2 linked regions of the Endozoicomonas sp. GU-1 genome follow. The protein of the gene in region 2 binds, or shares a complex with, the protein of the main gene of each other region. Links are inferred from orthologs where the notes say so. Each region holds a gene or a part of one and is shown on either strand. Other genes may lie near its edges. The genes, in order: iscU and O3276_RS18685.

What was found.
Region 1: the proteins of O3276_RS18685 (region 2) and iscU are in contact, whole or in part, in a solved structure (PDB 5XT5), measured with the Bacillus subtilis proteins. The link is inferred for Endozoicomonas sp. GU-1 from one-to-one orthologs.

Annotation. Positions count from the first base shown.
Region 1 is NZ_CP114771.1:65,874-68,554, reverse strand. It holds iscU (Fe-S cluster assembly scaffold IscU), read right to left. Parts: upstream 1,703-2,681; coding sequence 1,298-1,702; downstream 1-1,297. Other genes in the region: O3276_RS00370 (IscS subfamily cysteine desulfurase), read right to left, coding at 1,748-2,681; iscA (iron-sulfur cluster assembly protein IscA), read right to left, coding at 862-1,197; hscB (Fe-S protein assembly co-chaperone HscB), read right to left, coding at 141-683; hscA (Fe-S protein assembly chaperone HscA), read right to left, coding at 1-119. UniProt on the Bacillus subtilis protein: Part of the SUF-like system that mediates the biosynthesis of iron-sulfur (Fe-S) clusters. Acts as a sulfurtransferase and thus transfers sulfur from SufS to SufB.
Region 2 is NZ_CP114771.1:4,509,667-4,525,532, reverse strand. The notes cover bases 250-3,203. They hold O3276_RS18685 (SufS family cysteine desulfurase), read right to left. Parts: upstream 2,621-3,203; coding sequence 878-2,620; downstream 250-877. Other genes in these bases: ilvG (acetolactate synthase 2 catalytic subunit), read left to right, coding at 2,963-3,203; O3276_RS18690 (YopT-type cysteine protease domain-containing protein), read right to left, coding at 250-753. In the rest of the region: more of O3276_RS18690, read right to left, coding at 1-249; more of ilvG, read left to right, coding at 3,204-4,480; ilvM (acetolactate synthase 2 small subunit), read left to right, coding at 4,616-4,876; O3276_RS18670 (LysR family transcriptional regulator), read right to left, coding at 4,924-5,883; O3276_RS18665 (hypothetical protein), read left to right, coding at 6,250-6,714; O3276_RS18660 (hypothetical protein), read right to left, coding at 7,053-8,693; O3276_RS18655 (hypothetical protein), read right to left, coding at 8,719-9,078; O3276_RS18650 (hypothetical protein), read right to left, coding at 9,507-10,835; O3276_RS18645 (ankyrin repeat domain-containing protein), read left to right, coding at 11,019-12,374; O3276_RS18640 (DUF1302 domain-containing protein), read left to right, coding at 12,775-14,727; type IV-A pilus assembly ATPase PilB, read left to right, coding at 14,999-15,866. UniProt on the Bacillus subtilis protein: Type II cysteine desulfurase that acts as the initial step in the SUF-like Fe-S cluster assembly pathway.

The sequences.
Region 1 (2,681 bases), 4.5 Mb from region 2 along the record:
GCACCTGATCGAACAGCTGCAACCAAGGAGTTGGTGGTTCCCAGGTCAATGCCTACAGCACGCTTGTATTGATGAGGTTCCGGAGCCTGTCCCGGCTCGGAAATCTGCAGTAACGCCATATCTGCCTCTTCTCTTCCTGATTAATCGTCCAACAACTCGGATTCCAGCTGTTCCAGTTCAGCCGCCAGCTTTACCATGAACTGCATCTTTCTGACAACCGTTTCTGCCTGTTCAAGATCCTGCTCTGTTCCAGATGACCAGAAGCCTTCAAACCGCTGAAGATATCGAAGAATATCAGCATCCACCTGACCGGCCAGCCTCTCAACTTCCTGCTCAGGATTGGATGCAGACCTGATATCCGCGACAGCCTCACGCAACTCCATCTGCTCCATCAGAAATCCGGGATCCATAATGGTGTTGCGCTCCATATCCACATCACGGCCTGCCAGCTTCAGCAAATAGATCACCCTTGGCAATGGCTGTTTCAACGTGTCAAAGGCCTCATTAACATGGGAAGCATACTGGATAGAGATACGCTGCTGACGCTCATCATCGCCGGCAAACCGGTCAGGATGAACTGCCCGCTGCAACGCACGGTACTGACTGGACAGGTGTTGCAAGTCAACCTGGCAGGAAACAGGCAACTCAAAAAGCTCAAAATAGTTTTTGGTTAAATCAACCACAATGCAATCTATTCCCAAGTCAGAAATGACAAACCCGGAGCATTCAACAGCAAAAACGAACACCCCTTAAACAAATAAGGCCCGACCAGTGAGAACCAGCCGGGCCGGAAGGCAGATCAAAAGTGTCAGCCAACTTCTTGAACAGTATTAACGAAGCCGGAAAGCTTCAAAATTACCGTCAGCCAGCATCAGCAACGTTAAAGCTTTCACCGCAACCACACTCACTGGCAGCATTCGGATTGTTAAACTGCAAACCTTCGTTGAGCCCTTCCTTTACCAGGTCCAGCTCTGTGCCATCCAGGTAAACCAGACTTTTCGGGTCAACAAACACTTTGACTTCGTGATCTTCAAAAACCAGATCATCCTCATCAACTACATCCACAAATTCAAGGACATAGGCCATACCAGAGCATCCCGAAGTACGTACACCCAGCCTTATGCCGAGTCCCTTGCCTCTGCGGGAAAGCTGCCCTTTGATGTGACGGGCAGCCGCAATGGTTACGGTAATTGCCATTTAAAACTCCATCCACTTCCGGGAAACCAAACGATTCCACCGGCTATATTCCTGCACTATTTAAAGACAGCACTTCCGCACATGAATACCCGGAACCGCATCAGGCAGCTGGAGCTGCATCATCATGCTTCTGCTTGGCCCGATAGTCATCGATTGCCGCCTTAATGGCATCTTCAGCCAGCACCGAACAGTGGATTTTAACCGGTGGCAGTGCCAGCTCTTCGGCAATATCGGTATTCTTGATGGTTGCCGCTTCATCCAGCGTCTTGCCCTTCATCCACTCGGTTGCCAGAGAACTGGAAGCAATAGCAGAGCCACACCCATAGGTTTTGAAGCGTGCGTCTTCAATAACGCCTTCATCATTAACCTGAATCTGAAGACGCATAACATCTCCACAGGCTGGGGCACCGACCATGCCAGTGCCCACGCTTTGAGAATCCTGGTCAAGCTTACCTACGTTGCGTGGATTCTCGTAGTGATCGATAACCTTTTCGCTGTATGCCATTTTTCTCTCCTCTGAAGTTTTGTTTGTGGCAAAACTTCATAAAAATCAGTGTGCGACCCATTCAACCTGACTGAGGTCAACGCCATCTTTGTACATATCCCATAGCGGTGACAGCTCTCTCAGTTTTGCAACCGCTTCTCTGATCTCTGCTACGGCATGATCCACTTCAGCCTCTGAAGTAAAGCGCCCCAAACTGATCCTCAGGGAACTATGGGCCAACTCATCACTCAAGCCCAGGGCCCTCAGCACATAAGATGGCTCAAGGCTGGCGGAGGTACATGCCGAGCCAGAGGAGATCGCAAGGTCTTTCAGGGACATCATCAGAGACTCCCCTTCAACAAAGGCAAAGCTGATATTCAAAATCCCCGGAACCCGCTGTTCAAGAGAACCATTCACATGGACTTCTTCCAGGTCAGACAGCTGGGAAAGCACTCGATCTTTCAACACCGCCAGACGCGCTCTTTCTGAATCCATCTCCGCCGCAGCAATACGGCATGCCTCACCCATACCAACGATCTGGTGAGTGGCCAGAGTACCGGAGCGCATACCTCGCTCATGACCGCCACCGTGCATCTGGGCTTCCAGACGAATTCGGGGCTTGCGGCGCACATAAAGAACACCGATTCCTTTAGGGCCATAGAGTTTATGGGCAGAAATGGACAACAGATCAACTTTCATCGTTGCCATATTCAGCGGAATTTTGCCGACGCTTTGTGCCGCATCCACATGAAAGACAATCTTGCGTGAACGGGTCAGATCACCAATGGCTTCAATATCGTTGATCACACCAATCTCATTATTGACGTGCATCAAACTCACCAGAATGGTGTCATCACGCAAGGCATTTTCCACCATTTCCGGCGTGATCAGGCCATCGCTGTCAGGCTCCAGGTAGGTGACTTCAAACCCTTGCCGCTCCAGCTGACGGCAAGGGTCCAGTACCGCCTTATGTTCAATTCGGGAGGTGACAATGTGCTTG
Region 2 (15,866 bases):
TTGTGGAAAATTATCTGGGTAAACCAATATCTTCTGATCAGAAGTCAGGTATCGGGACCCGGGCCAGGGTCTGCTAATAGCAGAGTTACCGACAACCTCAAAACGGGTCATCCCGTTCATACGCAGCCATTGGTCTGTGTAGAAATTTTGGTCACTTGAACCCGCTTCTTGCAAAGCCCTTATTTTTTCAAAGACTTCCGGATTAATTTCCCCGTTTTTCGGATCATCATGGATTTCATCGAATAGAGAGGTACCCCGAGCGCGATGTTTTAACCAGTCCAAAGACAGGGCCCAGCAACAACCTGATCGCGTCGTTCTGTCCCATATCATATTTTCCAGCCATTTCCCCTTACCCTGAGAAAACACGGACGTCATTTCCCCGCCAGACTTTACGACCGATTTCCGTACCGGAGTAATGCTTCGCCAGATCAGGCAATGAAAGATCTTGCTGCCCAGATTCACAGCCTTCTTGCCAACCGCCTTGATTGGGTAAAATAAGCTAGTGGATGGTTTTCGGGACTGGGCAATAGAACAGAGTCTCGATTCAAGAGAGGGGGGCTCCAGAGGTCGTTGCTGAGCTTTAGCGGCAAATAATCTGGCGACCCTTTCCTTCATCTCACCATTGCCATCCGCAGGGCTGGCAGATAATGAATACTCACCCAGTTTACTGGCTCCAGAAGCCTGGTCACCCATGCTTCCGTTGTCACTGTCCGGGCTACGGGCATTTAAGGGAGAAGAGGGAATAGAATCCATCGATTTTATCCTTCTTTAATTTCAGCTAAATAATGAATCTGATGTCTTTTTCTATATAAATCAGTGGTATTATCGGTCGCCCCGGGTCAGGATTAAGTTCGGTCAAAAATGGACAGAGCCCAGCTTAACGATAGCGATAAGCAACCGCCTGAATCTCCCTGACAATTGCCTTAAGCCCATTGCCCCTGGATGGGCTTAAATGATTAAACAGATCCAACTCACGGAACCACAGGTCAATATCTTCCTGCCCAATCTCTGCCGACGTTTTCCCTGAGAATACCGCCAGAACAATCGCTATCAGCCCCCGGATCACTCTCGCATCGGAGTCAGCAATAAAGTAAAGCCGCATGGTTTCATCGTCATAGTGATGATGCAGCCAGACGCTGCTCTCGCAACCATGAAGTCGGGCATCATCATTTCTCCATTCCCCCGACAGCACAGGCAGCTCTTTGCCCAGCAGCATGATCTGGCGGTAACGTTCCTGCCAGCCTGAAAGCCCATTCAACCGTTCTGTTATCGTGGCAAGGTTCGGAGCCTGCTGACGAAAAATCTCTGGCAGGTCAGTTGTCTCACTGATCATTGTCTGGGTCTGATCACTGTTCATTTCAGGGTGAGCAATATACAACGGTGAATGGTGGAGCTTATCCATGGCATCCACAAAAGCCATGGCTTCATCAATGGTGTTATAGAGGGCAAAAGAAGCTCTGACCGTTCCATTGAGGTCCAGACCCTCCATCAGGGGCATGGCACAATGATGCCCGGTTCTGACAGCAATCCCCTGTTGGTCAAGCATCAGCCCGATGTCCTGATTATGGAGTTCACCGGAGACAAACGACACGACGGGCGCTTTCCACTCTGCCTGACCAATCAGACGGATACCGCTTATCTGGCTTAACCCCTCCTCCACCAGCTGACGCAGCTGATGTTCATGGGCCTGCATGGCGGCAACATCGATATCCGCTAAAAACTCCAGCGCTTTGCCTAAACCAATGGCGCCGGCAATATTGGGGGTTCCTGCCTCAAATTTGAACGGCAGGCGATTAAAGCGGGTGCCGGAAAAACTGACATGCTCAATCATCTCACCACCGCCCTGCCAGGGAGGCATGTTTTCCAACAGCTCCCTTCGCCCGTACAGCACACCGATTCCCGTTGGGCCGTAGACCTTATGGCCGGAAAACACATAAAAGTCGGCCCCCAGCGCCTGAACATCCACTTTCTGATGGGCAACAGCCTGAGAACCGTCCACCAGGACCAGGGCACCGGCCTGATGGGCAAGCTCGATAACCTCTTTAATGGGGGTGATCGTACCAATAGCATTGGAGGTATGGGTCATTGCCACCAGCCTGGTGTTATCCGACAGCAATTGCCGGAACTGTTGCATATCCAGATTGCCAGCATCATCCAGCTCAACCACCCTGATGGTGGCCCCGGTGACGTCAGTCAGCAGTTGCCAGGGAACGATATTGGCATGGTGCTCAAGGCGGCTCAGGATAATCTCATCGCCAGCCTTCAGCTGGCTTCGTCCCCAGCTGCTAGCCACCAGATTGATGGCTTCAGTCGCGCCCCGAGTCCAGATAATCTCTTCTGTAAAACGGGCATTGATAAAGTGGCGGGTGGTTTCTCTGGCAGCTTCAAACCCATGGGTCGTGCAGGCACTCAGGAAGTGCGCTGCCCGATGCACATTGGCATTCTGCTCCCGATAATAGCGGTCTAGCGACTCAATAACCGACACCGGCTTCTGTGTGGTTGCCGCATTGTCCAGGTAGACCAGCGGATGGCCATGCACGGTCTGTGACAACAGGGGAAACTGCTGCCGGAGGTTATCAACATCCAGCACAGTGGGTTGAGTGTCGGCCTGGCCTTTCATAGTGACCTCCATGGTGATCGTGCCTCTGGGTTTCTGGCACTGCAAATAATGCTGTGCTATATAACCTGTACGTTAAACATTTAAAACTGATAAAACCTATGATGCTTTCAGCCCTGAACCAAACAGTCATTCTTAACGTGGTGATTATTATCACCGCGGGTGGCTTTGTGGGCTGAATAAGCAGCTGTCACAAAACCCCCGCACCGAAAGGTCCGGGGTTTTTTTATACCTGATAAAGGAGAAAAGTCATGCTTAACCTGATCGTGCTATCTGTCATTATCGTGCCTGTCATTCTATTTGCAGCGATTACCCTCAACATCTGGCAGTCGGGGGATCATCGATATGAATGGTGCTGAAGCAATTGTCCAAACCCTGGTTCACCACGGTGTTGACACCGTTTTTGGTTACCCCGGCGGCACCATTATGCCGGTGTATGACGCCCTGCTTGACGCCCCTGTTGAGCACCTGCTCTGCCGCCATGAGCAGGGAGCCGGTTTCGCCGCTATTGGCTATGCCCGCTCAAGCCAGCGAACCGGTGTCTGTATTGCCACCTCAGGCCCTGGCGCAACCAACCTGATCACGGCGCTGGCAGATGCCATGATGGACTCTGTCCCCATTGTTGCCATTACCGGCCAGGTACCCACCAGTGCCATGGGTACCGATGCCTTTCAGGAGATGGATATGCTGGGGCTTTCCATGGCCTGCACCAAGCACAGTTTCCTGGTGACAGAGCCGGATCGGCTCTGCCAAACCCTTCACCAGGCATTCACCCTGGCCAATTCCGGACGACCGGGCCCTGTCCTGGTGGATATTCCCAAAGATATACAACAGGCTCCCGCCAGCTGGCAGCCACCGCTGGACCTGGTTGAGAACGGTTTCCACCCTGATCAGGCAGCCCATAACAGTGTTGATCAAGCGCTGCAACTTATGCTCTCAGCATCCCGCCCCATCGCCTATATCGGTGGTGGTGTGAATATGGCTGGTGCTACACCGGCGTTGCGCCATTTTCTGCAAATGACCGGCCTGCCCAGTGTCTGCACATTAAAAGGGCTTGGTACTGTACCGCCAGGCAACGAGGCCTATCTTGGCATGCTGGGGATGCATGGCAACCGGGCGGCGAACACGGCAGTACAACGGTGTGACTTATTGGTTGTTGTGGGTGCCCGTTTCGATGACCGGGTGACTGGCAAACTGGACACGTTTGCCCCTGATGCAAAAGTTATCCACATCGATATAGACCCGGCAGAAGTGCACAAACGCAGAGCGGCACATGTCGTCTTTCATCAGCCCATGCCCTGGGTACTGAAAGAACTGTCCATCGCTTTACCCGTCAACAATTGGCACGGCCACTGCCAGCAACTCAAAGAAGAGCATCAATGGCGATACGACAAACCCGGTGAAGCGATTTATGCGCCCCTGCTGCTCAACCAGCTATCCCGACAGCTGCCGAATAATGCCATTATCAGCTGTGATGTCGGGCAGCATCAAATGTGGGTTGCCCAGCACATGGCTTTTCACCACACCCTTAACCATTTGACCAGTGGCGGTCTGGGCACCATGGGCTTTGGTCTGCCTGCCGCCATCGGCGCTGCCATGGCACGGCCGGATGATACCGTTATTCTGGTATCCGGTGACGGCTCATTTATGATGAATGTGCAAGAGCTGAACACCCTAAAAAGAAGACAGCTGCCGATTAAAATAGTCCTGTTGGATAACCAGAAGCTGGGCATGGTTCGCCAGTGGCAGGCGCTGTTTTATCAGGGCCGTTACAGTGAAACTGATCTTTCCGATAACCCCGACTTTATTTCGCTGGCCAAGGCCTTTTGGTATTGGCGGCAGAACCATCACCCATCGGAATGAGGTAACGTCAGCCCTGGATGAGATGTTGCGTGTGAGTGGCCCATGGTTGCTCCATGTGCGCATTGATGCCATGGAAAACGTATGGCCCCTGGTGCCACCGGGTGCCGCTAACCATGAAATGTTGGAGCAACACTCATGAGCTTCCAGTTATATCTGCAATGCCATCAACAGCCTGATGTCGTGGAGCGGATACTCAGAGTTATCAGACACCGGGGCTTTACTCTGAACACCATGAGCATGACGCCTTCCCGCTGCGGTGGCAGAATTGAGTTATCCATGACTGTTTCCAGCTCGCGACCTGTGCATCTTCTGATTACCCAGGTTGAGAAACTCCACGATGTGCTGGCACTGAGATGCATTGATACAACGTCCAATACTGATGTCGGCAGCTATTGATACCCCCGGCCAGCCTGGCCGGATGAATCATGGCCTTACCGGCGAGTTCAGTGAGTCAGCACATCCACTTCACCATTGATAATGGCCTCCTGTCGTTCCATCTCTTTCAACTTGAGACGGAAGCGATTAATGATGAACTCCCTGAACCAGCGATGTGCCCGGTTATGCTCCCAGTACTCCGGCCACACCACGTAGTAGCTGACTCTGGGAGGTTTACCGGGCAGTGTTTTTATCGTCATATCCCGGGCATAAGTATTGTAACGAGCCGCTCTCTCCATTGTGAGCAGAATATGACAGGTGTCCCTTACCAGCTGCAAACCGATGGGCAGATTGGGTGTTTTCGCAACCACACGGATATTCTCACTGAGGCCTTCCAGATAGTCCCTGATGAAATGAGGACTTCCCATCCACGAAGAGTGGCGAATCACCGGGTACTGCTCAAGGTCTTCAATGGTTATCTCCTGATCAACGAGAGGATGATCCTCATGCACCATGGCACAGATACTATCCTCCATTAATAGCTCGTAACTGAAACCGGCAGGTGGCTTGCCAATATACCCAAGCACCAGATCGACCTGGCCGGCCTCCAGCTTTTTATCCAGCTGCGGGCTGAACTGTAACAGTTCAAAATTAAAATGCGGTGCCTGTTTCCAGAACTGGTGCAGGATTTGTGGCAGGATTTGCTCAAGAACAATATAAGTCCCGGCAATGGTAAAGTTTTTTTCGGTAATCCAGGGGTCAAACTGCTGGTTCTCAAATATGGTGCTGGCTTCCGTCACTACCCGGTTCACGTCGTCTTTCAACGCCAGCGCTTTTTCGGAGAGAAAAATACGGTTGCCCTGCCTGACCAGAATCGGATCATTCAGGGCTTCACGCAACTGAGCCAGGGTCCGGCTCATGGCGGACTGGGTAACATGCATCTGCTTCGCAGCCAGGGAAACACTTTGAGTATCGAGTAACGCCTTGAGGCCCGGCAAAAGGTTCAGGTTAAGTCTGTACAAGTTCATACTTTGGTAACAGGCACCCCAAAGATTGAAAGCACCATCTAAAACAAAAGAGCCGGATCAATCAGCTCAGAGAGAAAAAAACAGCTGACCTGTAAAAGCCCAGGCCAATTTGACCACGAGACTATAGTTATACCACTTTAACTTCATCAGTATTATTCCCTATACATTCATCGCTAATCAGGTACACTGGAAACAGGAATCAGTGTCAGAGGACATTCTCAATCAGGCAAATGGCCATGTCTGAATACACGTTTGAAGTACTGGTCTCATGGCTAATTGAGAACGCCCCCGACTCTGGTGAATCTGGCCTTGGCGCCTGACAAACTACGGGTCAGGCATCCGCTGAAACAGCTTTCAGGAGGGTCTATGAGCCAAAACAAGTACAAAAGTATTCAAGATCTGGTAGATAACTACATTGCCTCTGGCCTTTCTGCCAGAGAGTACGTTGAAGCCCGTGTAGATGCCGGAGATCTTAGTGCTGCCGAAGCCCTGAAACTGCTGTCTATTCTTCGAGAAGCACAGTCTATTACCTTTAAACTGGCCGAAGTCAGTGATGACGAGTTTTCCGGTCTGCACATGGTCCTTGTTCGCAAGGAAGAGGATGAGCTTGCGGATGACGCCTCTCCCCTGTTCAGTATTGAAATCGATGAAAGCCTGAACAGCAATCGTGATGATGTTATTAACCTGTTGCAAAAATTTGCCAAAGAGCTGGCCGTGCTGGCGACACGAGGAGAGCTTGAAGAAGCAGAAGCCATAGATACCATTGATGACAACCCTGAAGACTGGCTGGATCACCCCAATATTCTCCCCGCCAGTGAAACCCGTCACTGATAAGGAAGCGGTCTCACCCTGCCCTCTCAACACTTGAAAGAATAAGCCCGGCAAGTTCCGGGCTTATTTTTTGATGGATAAAAGTGAATAACTATTTCTGGTTATATAGCTTGTTCGTTAGTCATCAACAGATTCATTGATCAAACCATTGAATGACCTGTGGATAACTGACTGCATCGCACTATTTTCAAGCCTCACAAAACTCTGGTTATTTTTTGTACAGCACAGCCAAATTAATCAGCGATTTCCCTGAAAAACTCTGGAACCCGTTTGCTTAAAATAGCTATTGATCTCACAGTAAGGGGTCTTACAGGGTTACGTCCTAATCGCCTTAGCAATCAATCATCCCCGCCGAAACCGCCTCCACCAAAACTGCTGCCACCGTTATCACCTCCATCATAATCACTTCGACTGTGCCCACCTCCACTGTACCCACCTCCACTGTACTCATCTTCACTGTAGCCACCTCCACTGTACCCACCTCCACTGTACCCACCTCCACTGTACCCGCCTCCACTGTGCCCACCTCCACCGGAACTATTTAGGCTGAGACTACTCACACCGAGGCTACCTAAACTGAGCACACCTGAATAGAAATAGGCAACATCATCTGCAACGTCTCCAATGTCTGGGGAAGAAACGACTAATTCAGAGGTGAGATCAACGTTGCCTAATGATAAGTGTGCACTGATATCAAGAGACAGGTTGGCAATACTCCCAACATCAATATCACCTGAAAAGCCGGAAGCGGGTATGGATAAATTTTCTGCACACGTAGACGGAGGAAGATCTACACACAATTCACCAGAATCAGATCCATAAGCCGTATTGAATGTACGTTCCGGAGTGAGAAATAAAGCAACATACAGATACGGCATCCAAAAGCCGTCTACCAGAAAATATCTTTCGGTGGGTTTCATTTGAGTCAAGTCAGAGTAATAACTGCCAAGTTGCTGGTGGAGCAACGGCAATGAGAGACATAATTCTTCCTTTTTCCGTTTCGCATTTTCATGGATTTCGCATAATTTACTTGACACCTCAGAGTTTAACTGGGTCTCGAGATTACAAATAGCCGTGGTTTTTATATTCTTATATTTGTTTTCTAAAGTTTGATTAGCTTTGATTTTACTAATGATTTCAACTATGACGCTTGGTTTCTTAAACGTTTTTTTATGACCATGCCACGACCTGTGTATTTCCTTAAAATATGATTCAATCACTTCTTCGCCCGTTTTTCTCATTTCGTCTGTGGGCGCCACTATCATAGCCTCCATGGCAAGCCGAACAGCTTTATTTAAAGTTTCTTGAAAGTTTGTTATGTTAATATCATTACGACTGCCAATATGTCTGAAAAGATAGTTAGCTTCTTTAAATTCCTGGCGGGCCATTATAAGTTTTTCATCAAATTGCCTGGTTAGCCCTGGGGTTGTGGCAGAGTATTGATTCTGATACTCAGTTTTGTGTAATTCAACAACCCCCTGAATCTGTGACTGACAATTTTCTATAAAATCATTTGCTGATTTCTCAGCAGCTTTATCAAACTGCTGGAAGATTTTCTTTTCAATAAGATTCTTATGAAGTTTTTTGAGCTCAATATGGTATGGATACTTTGCTAAACCTTCCAGGCATAGCTTGCTATGATCTTTATCAAAAGCTGGGTTCAAGGCGAGCTGATAAAAATGATCGGCACTGACAACACAGGACATCACTTTTTCATATAAGCCATCAAAGAACTCCTTACGAATACCGGGGCTTAATTGACTGAATTGCTTAAATGCCTCCAGAGCATCATCAAAGTTGTTAATAGATGCATGCAATTTGCTGAATATTCTTTCGGCTACCTCATCCCGGCCCAGTCCAGCGATATTTACTCTGTAAAAAGCCGCCTTACTATCAACTAATGTTTGGGCCTCATTGCACAGTACAGAAAATGCCTTTTTGAGTATTGCTTTTTCATCATCTTTAACAAGGCTTTCCATTTTTTCATTAAGTAAAAATAGTGAATCAGAACATACCTTCTCTTTGGGTAAACGCTCTACTCTGTTTATCAAATGCTGGATAAGTGCTTTGTGACCTGAAGTTGACAGCATAATTTGTAAATTCACGGTGATAGGTATCAAGCTTGTCATTATTTTTTGTAAGACCTAATCTCAATCGATAAGATTTGCGAAGCAGGTATCGCAAGGGAAATTTGTTAACTACTTCTATTATTTTGGCGCGTCTATGCAGCTCGATACCTTGTGGTGCTGGTGTTAATTCCGATGAATCAATGTTCACAAGGGGGAGCGTAGGGCTGGTCGTTTGCTCTTCTTGCTGTTCTGGATAGCGTGTCGAAAGGCTATTTTCAAACGAAGCGGGTATCATAATAATATCCAACTTGAGAGGTCAGCCAGGCTTGCTCACTGAGTCAAGCAGCTTTACTCAATTATTGTTCATGTAGTAGAGCAGATGTTTCAAACATTTCTGATCGATTAGTCAGGTTGAACTGTGACTTTGCAAGAACGTTCCGTGATTTTTCGTTATTTTCACATTATTTGAAATCTTTGCAGCATTTCTGATGAAAGCTGTCCTTCCAATTGAATGGATCAATGGAAGGACAGCGGCCCCGGAGGTAGCAACGGTACTTAGGGTAGACATTAAGCGTCTACTCCCCTCTTCGGGTAGTTAAAGATGGAACCACGAAGGACACGAAGAGCACAAAGAAGAAATTTTCTTTTCCTTCGTGCTCTTTGTGTCCTTCGCTTTTCCATTCAAAAGCCATTGAAAATGGAGGGGTAAGCTTAATGTCCACCCTAAGAGCGTGTATTGGCAGAGAGAATAGCCTCCACATAAGAAGCGCCATTCTCAGAAAACCCACCCAGCAAATCGGTGATAACCGCTATCAACCGGTTATAGCCATCCTCTCCGGAAGTCTTTAACACCGTTGCCTGCAACGCAGACCTGGTATTCAGTTCAGAATATTCCACCATGGGATCATCAACGTAGTGTTCCGGCATGGTCTGTTCCAGCACCTCGTGAATATCATGAGCTTTCTCATAAGCCTGCCTGGAAATGACCGTAACAATGTGATCATCCTCATAAACTCTGGCAGTTGTTTGTCTCGTTAATGCCTGAATGGTCGGGTGTTGCCGGTTTTTCTCTGCATAAGCCTGACTCATCACCTGGCTTTGAAAGTCTTCAAGGACTGTGTGCCGGTTGGATGCCAGTTGGATCGCCTCTTTCTGCCCTTGTGGGAAACCCACAAGATTCATTAAGCCAACCCACAGGGTTGCCACGGTATTATTGCCCGGTACCGGCATCACATGATACGGGTTGGAAAAATCACTGAGATAGTGGAGCCCCCACCCCATAAAACGCCATCCCCAGTAATCATGCCCCTGACTGAAGGCAAACTCGGAAAGCTGCTTAAAGGACTGGATGCGATACTCCGGATACGTCTGCTTTAAAAAACCACCCAGGGCATAAAGCACCGATGACTCATGGTAAAAGCCCATGTGGAAAGGTGCCTGTGTACCATATTCCAGGTTTGGATTACCAAACGGCTGCTTACCAAACCCATAGATCTTGCCGTAGTCGGTATTGCTGTCGGTAAACAGGCCTATATCCAGCCCGTGATCCGGTTCGTCCGTGGCCGTTGTGACGATATCGATGGCTGAGGCCTTATCCCCCGGTTGCAGCTGAACCAACTGCACAGACACCAGATGATCAAAATTCTTCAAAGTGCTCACTGACTGCGGCTTAATGGGTGGAGACAATCGTTTTTCCCCGGGAAGAAGCTGTAAATACAGAGGCCATTTGGTATTTGGGTTAACACGAATGGCATGGGCAAAGCGGGTACGAATATCGTCTTTGTTGCCCGTCGCCCTGAAGGCCAGATCTTGCGGACGGGGCGCGTAGTGCCATAAATTTTCCTGCATCCACTGCTCCTGCTGGTCCAAAAACGCTGCCAGCGCCTCTTCATTAGCCAGCAGAAAGCTTTCCAGGCTTTCTACTGTCACCGGGGCAGCATCCCGAACCGGCGGCAGTGTCGCCAGCATCTGGTGAGTGACCAGAGTGTGGTTGGACCAGGAAAACGCCTGGGCAGAGATCAGCAAAGACAGCAGAAGACATAAGATACGCATAGGCAGGCTCGGTAAAGTAACGTTTTTATTAAATTTATTGCGCGTATACCATAACGAGAATGACGGGTTGATGGCAATCAGCTACCAACAACACAATACGAAAAAAGTACGGAACTTTAAAACAGTTTTAAGGCCTAATATCTTTGGTGATTGGATATATGGCATTATCTGATCAATCACTGAATGGCTGAACAACCCGCAGTTGCCCGTATGTATTTGACCAACCCCATCTTCCTCTCTGACTCTGTTGACAGGGTTTATGGGGTACATCTAAAACATCATGACCTCAAGCCATTAGCATCCGACGGCAGTGAATTCATTCCGGATAAAACAGGCCTTAAAACCACTCTCAACGGTGTATCCGTTCGGGCGATCTATCACCCCCCTCACCTGTATATGACTAAAACGGGTACTTTAAATTCAGTCATTTATGACGGTGCCAGTATCAATAATCCCTATGAATACCAATTAGCTAAAGATGCTAAAATAATCATTCCTTCAAGCGCTTTTCCCATGTTCAGAAGTGAAATGAAAGATGGGGATAGGCTGGCAATCAGCACCAAATCAATGAAGTACAAATATCAGATTGCTGAAGCCCATCATTCGCCAAAGAAAGAAGTAACAGGGATAGCCGTTCTTGGTTCAGAAGAGCCTGCTAACACGACCGAAATTGAATACCTTAAGTCTCTGGTTGAAAAACATGTTTTAAAGCCCAGAGACACAGCATTCATCCCTACCATGCTGCCCATCAGCACCAGGGAACTGATTTATTTTTTTGATAAAGCCTACCGCTGTAAGGATAAATTATTTGACAGTGATTCCGGGCAGCAAACATTACTGACCATTGTCTCAAAACGCCAGCAGTGGGATGTTTGCTTCAAGCTACTGGAACTGGGGGCCACTCCCGATGCTGGTCATCACGGTGATAGCATGACGCCACTTCACATGGCGGCAAAAGCGGGACAATCCGATCTGCTGGAAGCCCTGTTGCTTCATAACGCCAACCCCAACATGACTACCGGGCCCTGGTCCTACAAGGGCGAGTGCAAGAGGATGACGGCATTAAGGTTTACCCTGCTGTATAAAGGCAAAGATAAAGAAGAGAGCGCAAACGTCAGAAAATCAATGATTCAAACACTGCTGGAAAGCGGTGCCGACCCAATGACCATCGACACGACAGAGTTAGCTGAATTCATTGAACCGTTAGAATTAATGTTTGAGACCTTTCTGGTTGCCCCAACAAATTCAGTAAAACACACCAGACTCCGGCAAAAATACCAACAATATCTGGAAAAATTAGCAGCCGATGCTTCAGATATTCAAAAAAAACTGAGGTCCGATTGCACGTTTGCGCAGCGAAAATCAATGGAGAATCTATTGAGGTTACTGGATAAGCTGTCCAGCAGGGCAGACACAGTGCCAACACTTCAGAACGTATGCCGTGCCGTCATTCGTCCCGAACTGAATTTCCCAATCCGCAGAAGCATCAAGGAACTCGATCTTCCCGGAAAATTCGAAAAATTCATCTCTGACAGATAGTGAATTCTGATGAAAACCATGTACTCGTTGTCGCATCACAGGTGACCACCAGACAGCTCGCTCTGACAGGAAGAAAAACCCTGTAAAACAAGGGGAAAAAGATCAAGAAGGAAATGACCAGACCGGGTATAAATTTCTTGCATACCACTATGCTCTTTAGTACAAATAAACAGGCCGAAACACAGAACAATAAAAATAATACCAAGAGCACTTTCTAAACATCGTCGCATATAGCCAACTGCGGTGCAAAATATGGTCAGGTAGCCGGTGATAGTGGGGACTATTATCAGGTGTTCCAAGGCTGTAAAGGAATCCGGGTTACCAGCGCTACAGCGCCGTTAGAATGCTCCATTGGTGGAAAAAATAACTCTAATAATAAACGGCAAGGACACACCATCTCATGTTGACACCACAAAAACGACTGCAGCTTGCACCTGCAACCGCTGGTTTTGTCTTATCCGGTACACTGCTTTTCGCTGCTCCTGCCCAGGCTTATGAGTTTGAGGCAATGGATGGTGAGGTGCAGGGCACTCTCAATACCACAATTACTCTGGGTGCCAAGTACGATCTTGAAGGCTATGAAACACCAGATGGCTCTGAGAAAAATGAGAACGACGGTGATCGATCTTTTGATAAAGGCTTTGTTAGCAAGGCCCTCAAACTGACTTCTGAGCTGGACTTGAAAAAAGATAACTACGGTTTCTATGGTCGCGCTACGGCTTTTTACGACCATGTACTGATGAATGGCAGCAACAAGTGGGATTCCAATAACGCTAAGGATGTTGCAAAAGGCTTTGACAATGAAGCTGGAACGTTCAACGGCTGGTCCGATGAAGTAAAAGATAATCAGGGTCGGGGGGCTAAGTTACAAAGCGCTTATTTATACGGTGACTGGACATTTGAAGGTGGTCAGAAACTCAGTCTTAAACTGGGTGATCAGACCCATAACTGGGGAGAATCCATTTTCTACGCCGGTGGTTTGAGAGATCTGAACGCCTATGATGTTGCGCTCTCTTCCCTTCCCGGCTCTGATGGTGATCTGAACATTGCCCAGGGCATGCTGATGGCCGATCTCCAGTTCAATGATGAAATGAAACTGTCAGCCTTTGCCCAATATGATTGGGAGCGTTCAATTATGCTGGGGCGTGGTACTTACGGTTCCGGCTCAGATCTGTTTGTTCCGGGCTCTGACTTTGCCTACTATGAACTCTCGGACTTCGGGCTGAAAGGCCAGGATGCTGTATTGGAGCAAGCTGGTATCCTGCAAGCTGGCGACTACGGAAAGGTTGCCAATGTAGGTGGGGTAGAAGCGGCCAAGGATTCTGGCCAGTGGGGAGTGAAGTTTACCTTCTCGCCAGAGGCATTACCTGATACAGAATTTGCTTTATATTACGCAAACTACCATTCAAGCCTTCCGTTCTTTGAAGCTAGAGTTTCTCAAAGTGAAGCAGCACGTGGCATTGGGTTAGTTGGTGGCATTCTCGACCCAATGACAGGTGCATTTGATATTGCAAGTACTTCAGCTGGCGCAATAAGAGACCTTTTGTCTGACGCTAGCGGCGCAGCAACACCAAATAACCTTTCACCACTAGCCCAAGAACTTGCGGGTGGCATTGCAACTCTTAATATGCTTGCCAATGGAGTTGATGCCCAGGTAATTTACCCGGAAGACGTCAAACTCTGGGGTGCCAGCTTTAATACTAAAGTCTGGGGCTACACACAAATTGCCGGTGAAATTACCTATAGAGAAAACGCACCAATCTGGCTTGATCATCCAGACGATATCCTTGGTAGCGCTTCGGCAGCTCTTGGAAATATTTCTCAGGGTCAGGACTTTGAGGTTTCAGAGTCAACCGGAGCTACAGCTGGTACAGATCAGTGGTATCAGAACATTGACAGAGTTCCTATGTGGGATGCCTCCTTATCTGTCATCCAACCATTTGGTGCCGTTCTTGGCACAGATCTGATGTACGTTGTTGCTGAAGCGGCGTTTGAACAGGTAGCTGGCCTGAATGATGAATATTATGGCCGCATCCTGGGCAAGGGTGCTGAATCTGGAATTGATGAGGAAGAACGCCTCGACCGAAACAGCTGGGGCTACAACGTAATGGTTGGTGCCAACTGGAACGATGTCGCAATGCAGGGACTGAACCTTGAGTCCACTTTCCGCTTTACTCATGACGTTAATGGCAACTCACATTTTACTGGTCGCTTTGAAGAAGGTGAGAAAAGGATCAACATGGGCTTGACCGCCAAATACGACGATATGACGGCCAAAGTGACCTGGGGTGGCGATGCTGACAACGTTCTGCGTAAAGGCACCATTACCGGAACAGTTGGTTATACCTTCTAACGCCATTCCCACGGTACCGAGGGTGTTGCGAAACCCTCGGCACCTTGGGAGTGCCTACCCAAACTCGCATTCCATGCAAAATCCCCCATTAAAGCCCGACGATTCCCGGCAAAAACCCGGGCCAATAAAACCCCCCCGTACAAAACCACCCTTAACCATCCGCCATTTATGCTGATATATTACAAAGAGCCTGCTGATGCCCCGTTGCCAGTTCAGCGAAACATCATCAGGCCCTGACAATGAATTCAATATCCAGGGACAGAAACAGGTTATGGCAAACAAACCTCTGACCGGGCTGGCGGCCCGCCTGCTGGCCGATCAATTGATGGAAGAGGCCGACATTCACAACGCTGAAGCCGCTGCTGCCAAGGCCAACAAACCGCTCGCCCGATATCTGCTGGAAAAAAAGCTGGTCAACGGTAATGCCCTGACGCTCGCCACTGCCGAAGAGTTTGGCCTGCCAGTGATCGATCTCAGAGCCTTTGACAAAGAGCATTTTGTCAAAGACGTCGTCGAAGAAAAACTGATGCGGAAGCACAATGTGCTGCCGCTGATCAAGCGGGGCTCACACCTGTTTGCCGCCGTTTCTGATCCGTCCAACCTTCAGGGCCTGGATGAAATCCGCTTTAATACCGGCCTGACCATTCATACGGTCCTGTCAGAGCCCGAAATTCTGGAGAAGATGATTGATACTGCCCTGGATGATACCGGTGGCATGTTTGCCGACGACGATGGGATGGTCGGTCTTGAAGATCTTGAAGTCAGTGCGGTTGATGATTCAGGAGATGATGCCCTGGGAACCTCCGGGGGCGACGGCGAGGATGACACGCCGGTAGTGAAGTTCGTCAATAAAATGCTGCTGTCCGCCATCAAAGGCGGTGCGTCGGATCTGCACTTTGAGCCCTATGAAAGAACCTATCGGGTTCGTTTCAGAACCGACGGTGTGCTCCATGAAGTCAATCGCCCCCCGGTCAGCCTCGGGTCCAGGATTGCTTCACGACTGAAGATCATGTCGGCCATGGATATTTCCGAGCGCAGAAAGCCTCAGGATGGCCGGATAAAAATGAAGCTGTCGAAAAGCAAGGCCATCGACTTTCGGGTCAACACGCTGCCGACGCTCTGGGGTGAGAAAATCGTAC